3 regions of the Mesorhizobium sp. M6A.T.Cr.TU.016.01.1.1 genome follow, and region 2 is predicted to be linked to each of the others. Evidence: riboswitches for the same ligand, from Rfam matches in the RefSeq annotation. Region 2 holds a riboswitch; each other region holds the start of a gene.

Region 1 (5,689 bases), 3.3 Mb from region 2:
CACGAATTGGCCCGGCTTATAGCGGAACCAGGTCTGGTTGTCGGAGCGGAAGGTGAAGGTCTTCACGTCAGGCGCCTCGTCGCTGACGCCGATCACCTCCAGCACCTGCAGCCGGTCGTTCCAGGGCGCCATTTCGTCGAGATGGCGGTAGAGCCCGAGGTCCGTCATTGCGTTCATCTCTTCACGTTTCTCTCAGGCGACGCTGCGCAACGCCGGCCGGCCGTCCTCGGCAAGGCGCGGTCCGATGAAGGAGGCGTACCATTCGACGAACTGGATGACGCCGCCCTCATGCAGTTCCGAATAGGGGCCGGGCTCATAGGCCGGCGACAGGATGCCGAAGGCGTTTTCCTCGACAATGCGGCGGTCCTGGTCGTTGGTTTCGGTCCATACATGGGTAAGTTCGGCGAGGTCGTAATCGACGCCTTCGACCGCGTCCTTGTGGACAAGCCATTTGGTGGTGACGGCGGTTTCCGTGGCGCTAATCGGCAACACGCGGAAGGTGACGGCATGATCGCCGAGGATGTGGTTCCAGGTCGTCGGATAGTGGTAGAGCAGCAGCGAGCCGACACGGTCGGTCGAAACGCTGTCGGAAAGGTTCTTCTTCACCGCGCGCCTTCCCGTCATCGTATAGCTGACGGCGTCGCGCAGCAGCGGTGCGCGGGTGGCGCGATATTGCCCAGCCGGATCGATGCGGAACTTGCTCGGCAGGCCCGCCGCCTCGCATTTGGCCCAGTGCGCCAGCATCTCAGGATCGCTGTCGGCGCCCTGCACGCCGGTAACGGTCGGTGCTTCCGGGAATGTCTTGCACAGTTCCGGATGGTTGCCGGCGCAATGGTAGCACTCGCGGTTGTTTTCCCAGACGAGCTTCCAGTTGCCCTTCTCGACGATGGTCGATTCGAAGGCGACCTTTGCCTCGCGCAGTCGGTGCGGCAGGAGGTAAGGCTCGATCATGGCGCGCATCGGCGCGAAATCCGCCGGCTCCTTGGCCAGGCAGATGAAAATGTAGCCGCCGACACTTTCGCAAGCCACCGGCTTGAGGCCGAACTGGCTCTTGTCGAAGCCATCCGCCATCTGGCGAGCGAACAAAAGCCGGCCGTCCAGCTCGTAGGTCCACTGGTGATAGGGGCAGACGAGCTTTGCCGCCGTGCCCTTGTCGGCGTTGCAGACGCGGCTGCCGCGATGCCGGCAGGAATTGTGGAAGGCATTGATCTTGCCTTGCTGGTCGCGGACCAGCACGACCGGATAGTCGCCGATCTGGGCGGTGATGTAGCTGCCCGGCTTCGGCAACTCGCAATCGTGGCCGATGAACAGCCAATCGCGATACCAGATCAGCTCCATGTCGAGCTTGAAGAAATCGGGATCGGTGTAGAAGGGCTGCTCGAGCGAATAGCCTTGCCTGCGGCCGTGCAAGAGCCTCAGCATGTCGTTGCGCGAATCCATGTCCTGTCCTCATAGCCGTCGCATCGGCCCGAAATCGGAATCGATTTCGGAAAGCACGATGCGCAATTCAAAGTCTTGGAGCGTACTTTATGCGTCCAGATGGACGCATGTCGCTCCAAAGACTGAACTGGTGGTGATTGAGGAAGGATCGCTTGCACGCCGGCGACAGGCCAGACATGCATCATCCACCTCTTGACCGCCCACCGCGATCAGTCGAGTCTAGACACCTCGGGCTGGTTTCCGGGCTCTGGAGTGTCCTTGCGGACAGTCGCGACACCTTCCCAGGCTTGTGGCCCAGTGGTCTCCCGTTGCGACTTGAACTCCACCACCGTTGCGGGGGCAGCGCCGGGATTTGACCGGCTTCCCAATTCTCCGCTTCGTCGTCACCAAGCGGCACCTGAGATGGCGTCATCTAATCATGACGGCCAGCTGACTGTCGGCATGAAAGCGACATCGTATCCATGCGGCGCGACACGGCCCGCGAAACGTGCAGGTTGGTAATTGCAGGGCTGAAAACCCATTTTTTCGGCCACCATTGTCGGCCGCCGTGACATCGAATTCCGACCCGCGGCGGAGGCAAAGAAGGTTAACAGTTTCCAAAAGTGACTATTAGCCGCTTCTAAAATCGAACCGAACGGTTCGTTTCTGTTGACAATGCGTGCATGACGCTGTGAACGCAGGTCCGCCAATCCGTCAAATCGTCAAATGGCGACTTTGGCATAAACCTTTGAAAATAAAAGATAAAGCAGCGCCCGTAGAAGCGTCTGGTACAATTTCAAGGTGTAGATTCTTGGTCCACACGGAACAACTTCGTGATTGGAATCTGCGGGATGGCCTTCCCACATCGGGGCTGTCCGAACGACGCGAATTCCTTCCAAGACACGCCGCTAGCCGGACGGAAAACTAAGATACTGGAGTACCAAAAATGAAAAAGATTGCTCTTACTGCCGTCGCCGTTCTGGCCATCACCGGCAGCGCCTTTGCCGGCAGCGACCATTATGGGTCCAACGGCGCCAACCAGCCGGCCGCTGCGGTCGACAGCTCGTACACGGCTTCCATTCAGAAGCCGGCTCACGCTGAAAAGCCCGCCGTCCAGGGCGCCGACCGCAACCTTTTCGGCAACAATTAACAGCTGATCCCAGACCATGGTCCCGAAAAGTGGAAACCGGTTTTCGGAAAAGATCATGGTCAAACAAGAAGACAGAGCGGCGGCAGGTCCGCCGCTGGGGATCTTTAGAAATTCAGGAGTATTGGAAATGAAGAAGATTGTTCTTGCCACCGCCGCCATTCTGGCCATCTCCGGCAGCGCTTTTGCCGGTAGCGACAACTATGGATCGAACGGCGCCAACCAGCCGGCCGCTGCGGCCGACAGCTCGTACACGGCTTCGGTTCAGAATTCCGCTTCGGCGCAGAATCCGGTTCCGGCCGACGAGAAACCCGTCCACGGCAGCGACCGTAACCTCTTCGGCAACAACTAACAGCCAGTTCCAACAGCAGCGGCGGCATTTGCCTGCCGCGCTGATGGGATACGAAAATCCAGGAGCACTGAAATGAAGAAGATCGTTCTTACCGCCGCCGCGCTTTTGCTTGCTGCCGGCAGCGCCTTTGCCAACAACGACAATGTTGGCGGGACCGACATCAACAAGCAGGCGACCGTCAACGTCGACAACACGCAGACGTCTTCGGTACGCAACACCGGTTCGCCGATCTACAAGCTGCTCAATTCGTCGGGCGACGTAGAGAAGTCCGCCCCGCAGGGCAGCGACCGGAACCTGTTCGGCCGCTAGCGCATCGGCCCGAAAATCGGAATCGATTTTCGGAAAGCACGATGCGTAGGTTCAAAGTGTTAGAGCGTACTTTGTGCGTCCACTTGGACGCACGTCGCTCTAACAGCAACCTGAATGCACAAGAGCGGCGGGCTTTGCCCGCCGCTCTTGTTTTTGGCTTCGCCAAACAACTGCTCGGCAGTCCTGCTGCCGTTCTCAGGCCGCCTTTGCTTCCGCTTCGTGAAGCGTGAAGGACCGCCCGTCGGTATCGAAAATATGCAGGTCGCCGGCATCGGCACTCAACCGCAGCGTCGCACCCCGCTTGACCTCGACATTGCCGGGCAGCTTGGTCACCAGCGGCAGGTCGGCGCGGCCGATGTCGACATAGACGAGCTGGACCTCGCCGAGCTGCTCGACATAATCCACCGTTCCCTCGAAAAGATAATCCGCGCCGCTAGCGATCATCAGATCCTCCGGCCGCACGCCGAAGCTCACCGAAGCGCCCTTCGCTGAGGCCGGCGTGGCGATCGGCACCGTCGCCTTGCGCCCGCCGACATGGCTGACGATGGTCGGGTTGCCTGATTTGTCGATTGTCGCCGGCAGGATGTTCATTGCCGGCGAGCCGATGAACTGGGCGACGAACAGATTGCCGGGTTTCTTGTAGAGCTCCATCGGCGTGCCGACCTGCTCGATATGGCCGTCCTTGAGCACCACGATGCGGTCGGCCAGCGTCATCGCCTCGACCTGGTCGTGGGTCACGTAGATCATTGTTGTGGCAGGCATCGACTCCTTGAGCTTGGCGATCTCGATGCGGGTGGCGACGCGCAGTGCCGCGTCGAGGTTCGACAGCGGCTCGTCGAACAGGAAGACCTTCGGGTTGCGCACGATGGCGCGGCCGATGGCGACGCGCTGGCGCTGGCCGCCCGACATCGCTTTGGGCAAGCGGTCGAGATATTTGGTCAGCTGCAGGATTTCCGCCGCTTGGCGCACCCGCTTGTCGATCTCGGCCTTGCTCTCCTTGCCGATCTTCATCGAGAACGCCATGTTGTCGTAGACGGTCATGTGCGGATAGAGCGCATAGGACTGGAACACCATGGCGATGCCCCGCTTCGACGGCGGCACGTCGTTGACCACCTCGCCGGCGATCTTGAGTTCCCCGGAGGTGATTTCCTCAAGCCCGGCGATGGACCGCAGCAAGGTCGACTTGCCGCAACCCGAAGGGCCGACGAAGACGATGAACTCGCCCGACTTTATGTCGAGGTCGATACCGTGGAGAATGTTGAGATTGCCGTATGATTTCTTCACTTGCCTTAGCGTGACATCGGCCATGGGTTCCCTCCAGTGAATTGCAAACTCAGTCGATGCGCCCGAACCAGGCGCCGTAGCCGCCGAGGCGGATAGAGCCGGCGCCAGTCTGTCCCGAAAACCCGTGCCCCGGCAAGGGCTGCAGCGAGCGTCCGCCGAGATTGACTTCCGCCGGTCGGCTGCCGAGATTGAAAACGCAGACGATCTGCTCGTTGCCCTCGCGGCGCGTGAAGGCGACCGTATCGCCCTCGCTTTCGATGAAGTCGATATCGCCCTTGGCCAGCGCCGGATGCAAACGGCGGAAGGCGAGAAAGCGCCGGTAGTGTTCGAGCAGCGAGCTGTCGTCGCCCTGCTGCACATCGACCGCTTGCGAAAGGTGCTTGGCGGGCACGGGCAGCCATGGCTTTGCCTTGGAGAAGCCGCCATTGCTGTCGGCGCCATCCCAGACCATCGGCGTGCGGCAGCCGTCACGGCCCTTGAATTCCGGCCAGAAGCGGATGCCGTAGGGGTCCTGCAGATCCTCGAATTGCAATTCCGCTTCGCCAAGACCAAGCTCCTCGCCCTGATAGATGCAGACCGAGCCGCGCAGCGACATCAGCAGCGCCGAGATCACCTTGAGATAGGCGGTCTGGTCGGCTTCGCCGGCCGCCCAGCGCGAGGCAGTGCGCATCACGTCGTGGTTGGAGAACGCCCAGCACGACCAGCCGTCGCTGGCGACCTTGCCGAAGGCTTCCAGCACCGAGCGCACCTTGGCCGCGCTGATTTTTTCGGGCGCCAGGAAGTCGAACGAATAACACATGTGCACGCGCTTGCCGCCGGCGGTATAGGCCGCCACCACCTCCAGCCCGCGTTGCGAATCGCCGACTTCGCCGACCGCCGCTGTCGCCGGATAGTCGTCGAGCAGGGCGCGGAAGCGCTCGAGGAAGCCAAGGTTTTCGGGGCGGCTCTTGTCGTAGAGGTGGTCCTGGTAGTTGTAAGGGTTGACGGAAGGAGCAGTCTGGTCGTTGCGTTCTTCGGGCGGCAGCGGCGGATTGTCCTCCAGGCCCTGGCTGTGGAAATAGAAGTTGATGGTGTCGAGGCGGAAACCGTCGACGCCGCGCTCCAGCCAGAAGCGGGTGACATCGAGCAGCGCGTCCTGGACGGCGCGGCTGTGGAAATTAAGATCGGGCTGCTCGGCC
Region 2 (5,689 bases):
CAGAGCCGGCGTCTGCCGCGCGGCGATCGAAAGCCTGGCCGAGAATTTTTCCGACGGCGTCGTCGCGCCCGTCTTCTGGATCGGCGTCGGCGGCCTGGCCGGCGGCGTCGCTTACAAGGCCGCCAACACCGCCGATTCGGTGATCGGCCACCGCACGCCGCGCCACGAGGCCTTCGGCCGGGCGGCGGCGCGCTTCGACGATCTGATCAACCTGCCGGCGTCACGGCTGACCGCGCTGCTCATCGTGGCTGCCTCTTTCTTCGTCAAAGGCGCCGATGCCGGCAATGCCTGGCGCACCCTGCAGCGCGATGCGAAAAAGCACCGCTCGCCCAATGCCGGCTGGCCTGAGGCGGCGATGGCCGGCGCGCTCGGCCTGGAACTCGCCGGCCCGCGTTCCTATGACGGCGTCATGGTCGATGATGCATTCATGGGCGAAGGCGGCCGCCGCGATGCGGAAAGCATCGACATCAGGCGGGCGCTGAAACTCTACCGGACGGCCGACCTTCTGCTGATCGCGCTGTTCGGCTTGCTGTCGGTGCTCGTCATCGCTGCGTGACGTTTAATCCGGTCGAGATCGGCTAAAACAAAACCCGCCTCGGGGGCGGGTCGCTGGCGCAAATCAGCACCATGAATAAATTCCTAGCATAACTGCCGTCACAAAGCAATCGATTTCGGGCCACGAAGTGGCCAATCGCTTCAGGTTTGCGCTGCCCCTCACTCTTACCATTCCGGGGCGAGCCGCTTCGTGCGGCTTTCCCTTCTCCCCTTGTGGGAGAAGGTGGCCGCGAAGCGGCCGGATGAGGGGTGTTCCAGCTTGGCACCAACAGCGCTCCGGCCAGCACCCCTCAACCGTCTTGGCGCTGCGCGCCAATCCACCTTCTCCCACAAGGGGAGAAGGAAGAAGAGGCGCGGGCAAAACCCCTCAGAACTCTATGCCTTGCTGCGCCTTCACGCCGGCGGAAAAGTGATGCTTGGTCACGCCCATCTCGGTGACCAGATCGGCCGCCTCGACCAGCGCCGGCTTGGCGTTGCGGCCGGTGACGACGACGTGCAGACCCTCGCGGCGCCCTTTCAGCGCCGCCACCACCTTGTCCAGATCGAGATAGTCGTAGCGCAGCGCGATGTTCAGCTCGTCGAGCACCAGAAGGCTGATCGACGGATCGGCCATCAGCTCGAGCACCTTGGCCCAGGCAGCTTCGGCGGCAGCGATGTCGCGCTTCAGATCCTGAGTCTCCCAGGTAAAACCCTCGCCCATCGTGTGCCAAACGACCCGATCGCCGAAAACGGCAAAGGCGTCCTTCTCGCCGGTGTGCCATTTGCCCTTGATGAACTGGACGACGCCGACGCGCTTGCCGTAGCCGAGCATCCTCAGCGCCAGCCCGAAGGCAGCGGTGGTCTTGCCCTTGCCGGGGCCGGTGTTGACGATCAGCAGCCCCTTCTCGACCGTCTTTGCCGCGACCTCGGCGTCCTGCACCGCCTTGCGCTTGGCCATCTTGGCGCGGTGGCGTTCTTCGTCCTTGGGTTCGATAGTATCAGCCATGTCATTTCACCTTCAGCGGCAGTCCCGCCACCATCATCAGCACCGTATCGGCTATCGTCGCGACCTGCTGGTTGAGCCGGCCGGCGGCATCGCGAAACCGACGGGCGAGCGCATTGTCCGGCACGATGCCCTGGCCGACCTCGTTGGAGACCACGAGCCATGGCCCGCGCGGTCGCGACAACACATCGGCCAGCCCCCGGCATTCAGCCTCAATGTCATGTTCGGCCAGCATATGGTTGGTCAGCCACAGCGTCAGGCAGTCGATCAGGACAGGCCGGCCGTCAGGCAGGGCCTCGATCGCGCCGACGAGATCGAGCGGCGCATCGATGGTCGTCCAGCCCTCGCCGCGCCGCGATCGGTGCAGCGCGATGCGCTCGCGCATCTCGTCGTCATAGGCTTGCGCCGTGGCGATGTATGTCCACGGCGCCGGACAGGCCGTCACCAATCTTTCGGCATGCGCGCTCTTGCCGGAGCGCGCACCGCCGATGACCAGCGTCAGCGTCCCGCCGGAAGCAACGCGATCAGGCAAAGCTGTCGCGCAGGCTCGTCGCCGTGCCGGTCAAGCGGCCACGCACCACGCCGACGACGGCGCCGAGCACCAGCCAGAACACCAGATTGGTCAGCGTCACCGCCACCACGAACTGGTGATGCAGACCTTCCGGGATCGGCGACTCGAAATTGTCGGGCTGCGGCGCGCCGACGATATGCGGCGCCACGATCAACGCCACGGCAAGCAGCGCCAGCGGCAGCGACTTGCGGAAGGCAAGCAGGCCGAGACCGGCCGCTGTCGCCACCACTGTCGCCATCCACCAGATCTGGCGCTGGGCGAGATCGGCGGCCGGCATCGCCGGCAGTTCGGGCGGCAGGCCAAGGTTCGGAGCCAGCGTGAACACGGCAAAGCCAGCGAGCCCCCAGAACAGGCCCTGACGCCAATTGCCGATGCCGCCGGCAAACTCCGAAGCGGCGACCAGGATCAGAGCAAAGCCGATGCCGGTAACGACATTGGCAGCGATATTGAAGACGAAACGCTCGAAGCCATCGGCCGGCGCCCAGCCTTCGTCTTCCGGAGCGGCAGCTTCAGCCGGTGCGGCGCTGCTCATAGCAGTCGTGCTCATTGCGTTTTCGGCAGGTGCTATCGGCGCCGCGGCATGGTCATGCGCGTGGCCGCCGCCGGCCTGCTCGTAGACTTCCGCCTTCAGGATGAGCGGCACGGTGGCATAGGCCTGCATGCAGGCGAGGACGACGCCGGCCACAAGCCCTGCGATCGCCGCGATGAACACGACGTTGCGAAACAATGTCATGATGTCAGCCCCTCGTCAGTGGCAGGGAAACGCCATCGAATGGCGATAGTCGTGAGCAGCATTGTGGACCGCATCGATATGCGAGAAGCCGACAAAGCCCATGACGAAAATGCCGAGAAATGCAGCAAGCGCCAGCTGCAAGAAGCGCGACTGCGAGGAGACGGAAGCGCCGAGCGAGACGGAAGCGGTATTCATGTCTTGTCCTTTCGCCCTCCACCCGAGGGCATAGAAGTCAGTTCTCCTGTCGCCGGCAGGTCTCCTGGCTCGCGGATCAGCGCCCTTCCCCACCTTCCCGAAGAAACTCTTCAGTGGCATATGGAGAGGACTACCGCACACAGTTGCGGGGGCAGCCACGGCATTGGGCAAATTTTGCCCTCACCGCATTCCCTCTTGGTTCCAAAGGAACCGACGACGGCTGCGACTATAGGCAGAATCGTAACGCCCGGCAAACCAAATTCCGCCAGCTACCAGCGCGAATGCGCCGTCTTGGCAGGCCAGCCAGCCGGCGCCGTGATTGACAATTTTCGCGGCCGGGTGTCGGCTGGAGCATCACAGGAAGGCGGTCATGCAACCCAGCCCGAGCGAGCACGATCCCTATAACGGTTTGACGCGACTTGAACCGACGCTGCCGTCGTCGGCGTACTGGGACATCGACGCCCATCAGCGCGATCTCGACGCCATCTGGTATCGAAGCTGGCTGCTCGTCTGCCGCGAGGCCGACCTTGCCCAGCCGCTGGCGTTCAGGACGTTCCGTGTCGGCACGCAGGAGATCGTCGTGCTGCGCGACGAGACCGGCGAGCTGCGCGCCTTCCATAACACCTGCCGGCATCGCGGCTCGCAGCTCTGCCAGGCGAGCGAAGGACGGCTGAAGGCGCGGCTCATCACCTGTCCCTATCACGCCTGGTCCTATTCGCTGCGTGGCGATCTCGTGCGCGTGCCGTCGAAATCGCTACCTGAAGGCTTCGACAAGGCCGATCATCCGCTCTATCGGGTCGCACTGTCGGTGTGGCGCGGTTTCGTCTTCGTCAATCTCAGGGAAGACGCCGCCGGTTCGGCCGAAACATCCTTCGATCCCGCATCCGGCAATCTCGCCAACTGGCCGCTGGAGACGCTGGTGTCGGGCCATGTGCTGCGCAAGGTGATGGACTGCAACTGGAAGATTTTCTGGGAGAACTTCAACGAGTGCCTGCATTGCCCGGGCGTTCACAAGGACCTGTCTCGGCTGGTGCCGATCTATGGCCGCGGCCTGATGGGGCGGCACGACGACCCGGAATGGGCCCGTTGCGCCGACAATGACGCGCCGGAGTTTTCCGGTGGCCTGCGGGCCGGAGCCGAAACCTGGTCGCGCGACGGGCGCGTCCACGGCCCGGTCTTTCCCGAGCTGACGTCCGCCGAGCGTACCGCCGGGCAGACCTATGCCACCAATTTGCCGTCGATGTTCATCGTCGGCCATGTCGATTATGTCCGCACCGTGCGGCTGGTGCCGCTCGGCCCGGAGCAGACCGAACTGACCGCCGAATGGCTTTTTTCGCCCGAAGCGCTCGCCGATCCAACGGCTGATATCGACAACATCGTCGCCTTCGGCAGGCAGGTGCTGGAGGAAGACGCGGATATCTGCGAGGTCAACCAGAAGGGCCTGCGCTCGATGCGCCACGAGGCGGGCGTTCTGATGCCCGAGGAATATGAATTGCACCGCTTCCACAACTGGGTGCGCGAACGCCACACAGCCCTTTCACCAACGCCCTGAACATCGGAGAGTTTGGCCCACCTTCTTTTGTCCGGGGCAACCGTGATAGTCGTCTTGCAGTGCTGAATCAGATTGCGAGACCATGAGCATCCTTACGCCAATCGCCCCCGTTCAGGATCAATCGAAGCCGAAGCGCATTATCGCCATCGACGTCGCACGCGGCATCGCCTTGCTTGCCATGGCGAGCTACCATTTCACCTGGGATCTCGAATTCTTCGGCTATACCGATCCCGGCCTGACCGCCTTCGGCTGGTGGAAGTTCTACGCGCGCTGCATCGCTTCGACCTTCCTGTTTCTGGTTGGCGTCAGCCTGTTCCTCGCCCATGGCAAACAGATCCGCTGGAACGGCTTCTGGAAACGCTTCGCCATGGTCGCCGGGGCGGCGCTCGCCATATCGGCCGCCACAAGGTTTGCCACGCCCGACAGCTTCATCTTCTTCGGCATCCTGCACGAGATCGCGCTGGCCAGCCTGCTCGGCCTGGCGTTTCTGCGGCTGCCGGCGCTGCTGACGCTTGTCGTCGCGGCTTTCGTCATCACCGCTCCGCTCTATCTCAGGTCCGGGACCTTCGACCATCCGGCCCTGTGGTGGGTCGGCCTGTCGGCAACCAATCCACGCTCCAACGATTATGTCCCGCTGTTGCCGTGGTTCGGCGCCGTGCTTGCGGGCATCGCGGCGGCAAAGCTCAGCTCCGCCTCCGGCATGCTGACGCGGCTGGCGAGCGTCACGCCTGCCCGCTGGACAAATCCGCTGGTCTTTATCGGCCGGCACAGCCTCGCCTTCTATCTGATCCACCAGCCGGTGCTGATCGGCTCGGTCTGGCTGTTTTCGCAGATCATGCCGGCACCGGTCGAAACCAGGCAGGTGAGCTTCCTGAAAGAATGCCAGATGTCGTGCGAGCAATCGCGCGACACGGAGTTCTGCTCCAGCTATTGTGTGTGCATGCTCGATACGCTCGAGGGCGAGGCCACGCTTGATCGGCTCTACAGCAACGACCAGGCTGCAGACTGGAAGGCACATCTCGACGAGCTCGCCGGCGCCTGCACAGCCAAAGCCGACAGCACTTTGATGGAGGGAGGAGCACAATGACCGACCATCAGCCT
Region 3 (5,689 bases), 1.6 Mb from region 2:
CGACGCGGACCATAAGCCGCCATTGCGCCGAGGAAAGGCCGAGCCCGCTGGCCTTCGCCTCGAAGCGCTTGCGCATCAGGCGCTGCACGTCGTGGATCAAAAAGCCCAATCTATCGATGCCGTCGGAAACCATGAGCGGCATATATTATAAGCGTGCTTACTATTCAAGATGCGGCATTATGCCAGAAGCCGGCAAGTGTGGATGGCAGTCACATCAGGAACGATTGCGAATGAGCATCGTGACCACGAAAAAAGCGCCGACCGAGCTGGTGATGATGCCGATCGGCAGTTCCTGCGGCGGCAGCAGCGTGCGGGCTAGAAGGTCGCTTGCCAGCAACAGCACCGCTCCAAAGAGGGCGCAGCTTGCAATCAGGCGCAGGTGCAACGGGCCGGCCAGGGGCCGGGACAGATGCGGGATCATCAGACCGACGAAACCTATGACGCCTGCCACCGAGACGAGGATCGCCGTCGAGAAAGCAGCGACGAGAAATGTCGTCCTGCGCATCCGCGCAACCGGCACGCCGAGGCTTTCGGCGGCGTTTTCGCCGGCCAGGAAAGCGTCGAGCCGACGGTGGTTCCAAAGTCCGAACACAAGGATGGTGCCTGCGCCCAGAGCAGCCAGTCCGACATTGTCCCACCGCGCCAGCCCGAGCCCGCCCATCGTCCAGAACAGCACCGAGTGGGCGGCGCGCTGGTCACCGGCAAAGACGAGATAGTTGGTCAAGGCGGTGAACATGAACGATACGGCAAGCCCGGCCAATATCAGCCGTTCGGGGCCTTGCCCCCTCACCCGCGAAACCAGCAACAGCACGATGCCGGCGGCCAAAATGCCGCCGGTGAAGGCAGCGACCGGCAACGTCCAGATGCCGAAATGGTCGCCAAAAATGGTGATAACGGAAACCGCGCCGGCCGCGGCACCGGACGACAGGCCGAACAGGAACGGATCGGCGAGGTCGTTGCGCGTTACCGTCTGCAGCAGCGCGCCGATGACGCCCAGCCCGGCGCCGACACAGATGGCCATGATCGTGCGCGGCAGCCTGAGATCGACAACGATTTTGCCGACCGGACCGGGCACGATGTCTCCGTCCAGTCCGGCCGCATGTCCGAGCGCGGCAACCACGTCGCTCAACGCTATGACCGTCGATCCATAGGCGATCGACAGCAGTGCAAGAGTGGCAATCGCCACTGCTCCTGCTATCATTGCCAATTCGAACGCCCTGCGGCGCAAGCTCAGAAAGCTTCCGGGTGCATCGCCCTGGCGATCTTGCCGATCGCCTCGATGTTGGCTGGCCCGGGCGTCAGCTCGGCATAGCGCAGCGCGACGAAGCGCTCATTCCTGACCGCGTCGGTTTCCTTCATCGCCGGATGAACTTTGAGGAAATCGAGCAGTTTCCTGTAGCCGCCACCGTCCTGGTAATCGAGCAGGATCAGGAACTGCGGATTGCGGGAGGCGACCGTTTCCCAATCCGTATTGCCCCAGCTCGTCTGCATGTCGGCCATGATGTTGTCGCCGCCGGCAGCGGCGATCATGGCGCTGGGGATCGCGAACTTGCCTGATGTGAAGGGTTTGTCTTCGCCGGAGTCGTAAAGAAATACGCGCGTTCCCTTGTGGTCGCCAACCTTCGCCGTGATATCGGCGAGTTGCGCTTTCCAGTCCGAAACAAGTTTTTTCGCCTCGGCTTCCTTGTCGAAAATCCTGCCCAGCTTTTCGATGTCGTCGTAGAGCAGGTCCATCGAGGCGGCGGGGCGGTTGTTGTCGAGATGGACGCAGCTTTCCGTCAGCACCAGCGTCTTGATGCCGTGCGGCGCCAGCGTATCGGGCGTCACCTCGCCGCCCGGCTTCATGCCGTAATACCAGCCGGCGAAGAAGAAATCGGGCTCGACCGCGACGAGGTTTTCAAGTGTCGGATATTTCGGCGCGAGTTCCGGGATCGAGCCCTGCTCGGCCTTGAATTCCGGACCGACCTTGTACCATCCGGTGATGCCGGTCAGGCCGAGGATCGACGGTTGCAGCCCCAGCGCGAAGGCCATCTCGGCCATGTTCATATCCTGGATGATGGCGCGCTTCGGCGCGGCGTCGAACGTCAGCGGCGTGCCGCAGCTGTCTACAGTTACCGGGAAAGCAAAGGCGGTCACCGGGAAAGCGAAGGCGGTCTGGGCAAACAGGAGGGAGGCGAAAGACAATGCGAGGCGTTTCACGAATATTGCTCCTTGGTCAAATCGGAATGTGAAGAGGCACGGTTCGGAACGTCGAATACCGTGAGTTCGCGGTCTTCGGTGGGATGGCGCAGCCGAAGCACGTCGACGCCGAAAATCTGGCGGATCAACTGCTTGGTCAGCGCCTCGCGCGGACCGGCAAACGCCTGCAGGCGGGCCTCGTTCATCACCGCGACCCTGGTGGCAAATGGCGTGACCAGCGACAGATCATGAAGCACCGCCACGACGGTCATGCCAAACTGCGACACGAGTTCGAGAAGCTCGCTGCGGGCGCGCGGATCGAGATGATTGGTCGGTTCATCGAGGAACAGGATTTTTGGCTCCTGGGCAACGGCGCGTGCCAGCTGGGCGCGTTGCCGCTCGCCACCCGATAGCGAGCCGATCGTGCGGCCGAGCAGCGGCAGCAGGCCGGTTCTGCGAAGCGCTTCGACGGCGATGTCGCGTTGCTCGCTCCTCCGTCGCAAGCCGGCATGCGGGACGCGGCCAAGCTCGACGTAGTCGATCACGGCAAGCCGCGGATCAGGCTGATCGGTCTGGCCGACGACAGCCATGTGCAGCGCCCGCTCGGCGGCCGAAAACGTCTCCAGCCGGCGTCCGGAAAATCTCACATCTCCCGCGCTTGGCCGCAGGGTGCCACATAGCATGCGCAACAGCGTCGTCTTGCCGGCGCCGTTGGGACCGATGATTGCGAGGCGATCGCCCGCCGCCACCGAAAGGCTGACCGCGCTGACCAGGCATTGGCCATTCGCCGTCGCGCTCAGCTCACGCGCTTCAAGAAGAGGCTGGGAGGCGTCCAACTTACCGTCACTTTCTCAATGGCGACGGAAGGAAGCTGGACGGACCGGCCGACAAGACCGATGTCCACGTCTCCTCCCGGCACACCCCGTCCGGTCAACTCATGCTGATGGCAGGTCTCCTGGCTCGCGGGTCTTTGCGCCATCCTGCCTTCCCAGCCTTGCCGGCCAGTGGCATTTCGGATTTTGCTAACCGCTTACAGTTGCGGGGGCAGCCACGGCCTCGATCCGAAGATCTCACCGTGTTCCCTTTTCACCCCTTGCCTTTCGACTCGGGGACCATCACCCAGGCACCCTAGTTTTCCGCCAATCACAGCGCAATAAATTTCCAGGGTTGAAACAGCCGCTGGAGCGAAGGGTCTTGTCAGAAAGAGCCATACGAATCTCGTTATGTAATAACGTTACCATTTAAAAGACGCCGCTTGCTCCTGTCAAGCTCTTTCGCCCGACGCCTTCGACTTGCCGGCCGCCGTCGCTCGCGATTTGCGCGGTGCGCAATTTCGATCAAACTGCCTCCACCAGGAAGCGGCACCATGACTTTGCCAAATGCGAAGACTGGGCCAAATGCGAAGACTGGGCCAAATGCGAGGAGCCATATGAACCCGACCGAGAAAGCGCTGTGGTTCGTCGAAAGCCACCTGCCGGAATCCGTCTCGCTCGACGATGTCGCCAAGAGCAGCGGCGTGTCGCGCTTTCACGTGACGCGGGCTTTCGGTGCTGCGACCGGCCGTTCGTGATGGGCTACATGCGTTCTCGCCGGCTGACCGAAGCGGCGCGCAAGCTCGCCGCCGGCGCACCCGACATCCTTTCGCTCGCGCTCGACACCGGCTACGCTTCGCATGAGGCCTTCACCCGTGCCTTCCGCGACCAATTCGGCACCACGCCGGAACTGGTGCGCGCGCAAGGCTCGCTCGACAATCTCGCTCTCGTGGAGCCGATCCTGATGGACCAGTCCTTCCTCACCAATCTCGAGCCGCCGCGTTTTGAGACCAGCCGGCCGTTTCTCATCGCCGGTCTCGGCGAACGCTACAGCTGCGAAACCAGCGCCGGCATCCCGATGCAATGGCAGCGGTTCGGCCCGTATATCGGCAATATTCCAGGCGAGATCGGCGACGTCGCCTATGGCGTCTGCGTCAACGGCGACGACACCGGCAATTTCGACTACATCGCCGGCGTCGAGGTGTCCGATTTTTCGGACCTGCCGAGGGAGTTTTCGCGCGTGCGCGTGCCGGCGCAGAAATACGCCGTGTTCGCCCATCGTGACCACATCTCGACCATCCGCCGCACGGTCAACACGATCTGGAACAAATGGCTGCCGGCCTCCGGGCACGAGATCGCCGATGTGCCCGAATTCGACCGCTACGGCCCCGAATTCGATCCACGCAGCGGCAATGGCGGGCTGGAAATCTGGATACCGGTGAAGGGGTGAAGCGCGGCCAGCCAAGGGCAATTGCTTCAGACAAATGATGCTTCCAGCTTGTGTTGGAGATCATTGTCGAGGCGCGCTCCGCCCGGTTTTTGCCTTCTCCCCTTGTGGGAGAAGGTGTCGCCGAAGGCGACGGATGAGGGGTGCTCCAGCCTGGCGCCGATGGCGTTCCGTCCAGCACCCCTCAACCGTCTCGGCGCTGCGCGCCGATCCACCTTCTCCCACAAGGGGAGAAGGGAAAGACGTTACAGCTCCAGGTTCCAGTTCTGGCCGACCAGATCCTTGCCGAAGGCGTGATGACGTTCTTCGTCGGCCAGCTTGAATCCTGATGCCTCGTAGATGCGGCGCGCTGAGGTGAGAATGTCGTTGGTCCACAGCGTCAGCGTCTTGTATCCCTTCGCACGGGCAAAGCCGATGCATTCCTCGACCAGTCGCTTGCCGATGCCGAGACCGCGCGCCGAGGGTTCGACATAAAGCAGGCGCAGCTTCGCCACCGCGTCCGAATTGCGCACGACGAAGACCGAGCCGACGACTTCCCCGTCCCGCTCGGCGATCCAGCTGCGCTCCGATTTCGGATCGAAGGATTTGACGAAGGCACCGAGGATTTCGGCGACCAGCGCCTCATAGGTTTCGTCCCAGCCATACTCCTGCGCGTAGAGCAGGCCCTGGCGATGGACGATCCAGCCGATGTCGCCGACCTGCAAAGGCCGCAGCATGTAGGGAATTTTGGGCTCAGTGCCTTCGCCCAGCAGGCGCTGCACCGTCTGCATCGCCTTGACCAGCCTGTCCTGTTCCGGAGCGGAAAGCCGGTCGAGCAAGGCCGCGACCTGATCGTGCGAACCCTGGTTCAGCGGCGCGAAGGCCGTCCTTCCCGCCGGCGTCAGCGCGATCGACGAGCGCCGCGCATCGGCTTCAGTCGCTGCGCGCTCCACCAGGCCGCGCTCCTCGAACTTTTTCAACAACCGGCTGAGATAGCCAGGGTCGAGACCGAGATCGCGCGCAAGATCGGTGGCGGTCAGCCCATCGCGATGCGCCAGTTCGTAGAGCACCCGAGCCTCGGTCAGCGAGAAGGTGCTTTTCAGCCATCCTTCGTCGAGCAAGCCGATCTGACGGGTGTAGAAGCGGTTGAAGCCTCGCACCGCATCGATCCGCTCCTTGCCGGGTTGATGATGAATCGTCATGGCATCCTCCTGCCCGCACACGATCAATCATTTGCTTGACTTAGTCAAGTATCCAGGCATCAGACTCGCCG

The links. A riboswitch is a leader RNA that binds a small molecule or an ion and turns the genes downstream of it on or off. The one in region 2 is predicted to bind cobalamin.
Region 1: another riboswitch for cobalamin. It lies ahead of EJ075_RS07930 (aromatic ring-hydroxylating dioxygenase subunit alpha); the one in region 2 lies ahead of EJ075_RS24475 (CbtB domain-containing protein).
Region 3: another riboswitch for cobalamin. It lies ahead of EJ075_RS31925 (ABC transporter ATP-binding protein); the one in region 2 lies ahead of EJ075_RS24475 (CbtB domain-containing protein).

What each region holds. Positions count from the first base shown of each region.
Region 1 covers NZ_CP034452.1:1,711,082-1,716,770, reverse strand. Annotated here, with positions in the region: gene EJ075_RS07935 (hybrid-cluster NAD(P)-dependent oxidoreductase) at 1-168, opposite strand, end outside; gene EJ075_RS07930 (aromatic ring-hydroxylating dioxygenase subunit alpha) at 193-1,440, opposite strand; cobalamin riboswitch at 1,654-1,856, opposite strand; gene EJ075_RS07925 (DUF680 domain-containing protein) at 2,366-2,569, shown strand; gene EJ075_RS07920 (DUF680 domain-containing protein) at 2,697-2,918, shown strand; gene EJ075_RS07915 (DUF680 domain-containing protein) at 2,991-3,227, shown strand; gene ugpC (sn-glycerol-3-phosphate ABC transporter ATP-binding protein UgpC) at 3,423-4,535, opposite strand; gene EJ075_RS07905 (alpha-glucosidase) at 4,561-5,689, opposite strand, start outside.
Region 2 covers NZ_CP034452.1:5,029,634-5,035,322, reverse strand. Annotated here, with positions in the region: gene cbiB (adenosylcobinamide-phosphate synthase CbiB) at 1-556, shown strand, start outside; gene cobO (cob(I)yrinic acid a,c-diamide adenosyltransferase) at 923-1,540, opposite strand; gene cobU (bifunctional adenosylcobinamide kinase/adenosylcobinamide-phosphate guanylyltransferase) at 1,542-2,069, opposite strand; gene EJ075_RS24480 (CbtA family protein) at 2,062-2,841, opposite strand; gene EJ075_RS24475 (CbtB domain-containing protein) at 2,857-3,036, opposite strand; cobalamin riboswitch at 3,073-3,266, opposite strand; gene EJ075_RS24470 (aromatic ring-hydroxylating dioxygenase subunit alpha) at 3,407-4,588, shown strand; gene EJ075_RS24465 (DUF1624 domain-containing protein) at 4,671-5,675, shown strand; gene EJ075_RS24460 (isoprenylcysteine carboxylmethyltransferase family protein) at 5,672-5,689, shown strand, end outside.
Region 3 covers NZ_CP034452.1:6,584,373-6,590,061, forward strand. Annotated here, with positions in the region: gene EJ075_RS31910 (MarR family transcriptional regulator) at 1-133, opposite strand, end outside; gene EJ075_RS31915 (iron ABC transporter permease) at 215-1,201, opposite strand; gene EJ075_RS31920 (ABC transporter substrate-binding protein) at 1,231-2,166, opposite strand; gene EJ075_RS31925 (ABC transporter ATP-binding protein) at 2,196-3,014, opposite strand; cobalamin riboswitch at 3,106-3,310, opposite strand; partial or broken gene EJ075_RS31930 (AraC family transcriptional regulator) at 3,608-4,440, shown strand; gene EJ075_RS31935 (helix-turn-helix domain-containing GNAT family N-acetyltransferase) at 4,683-5,618, opposite strand; gene EJ075_RS31940 (hypothetical protein) at 5,678-5,689, opposite strand, start outside.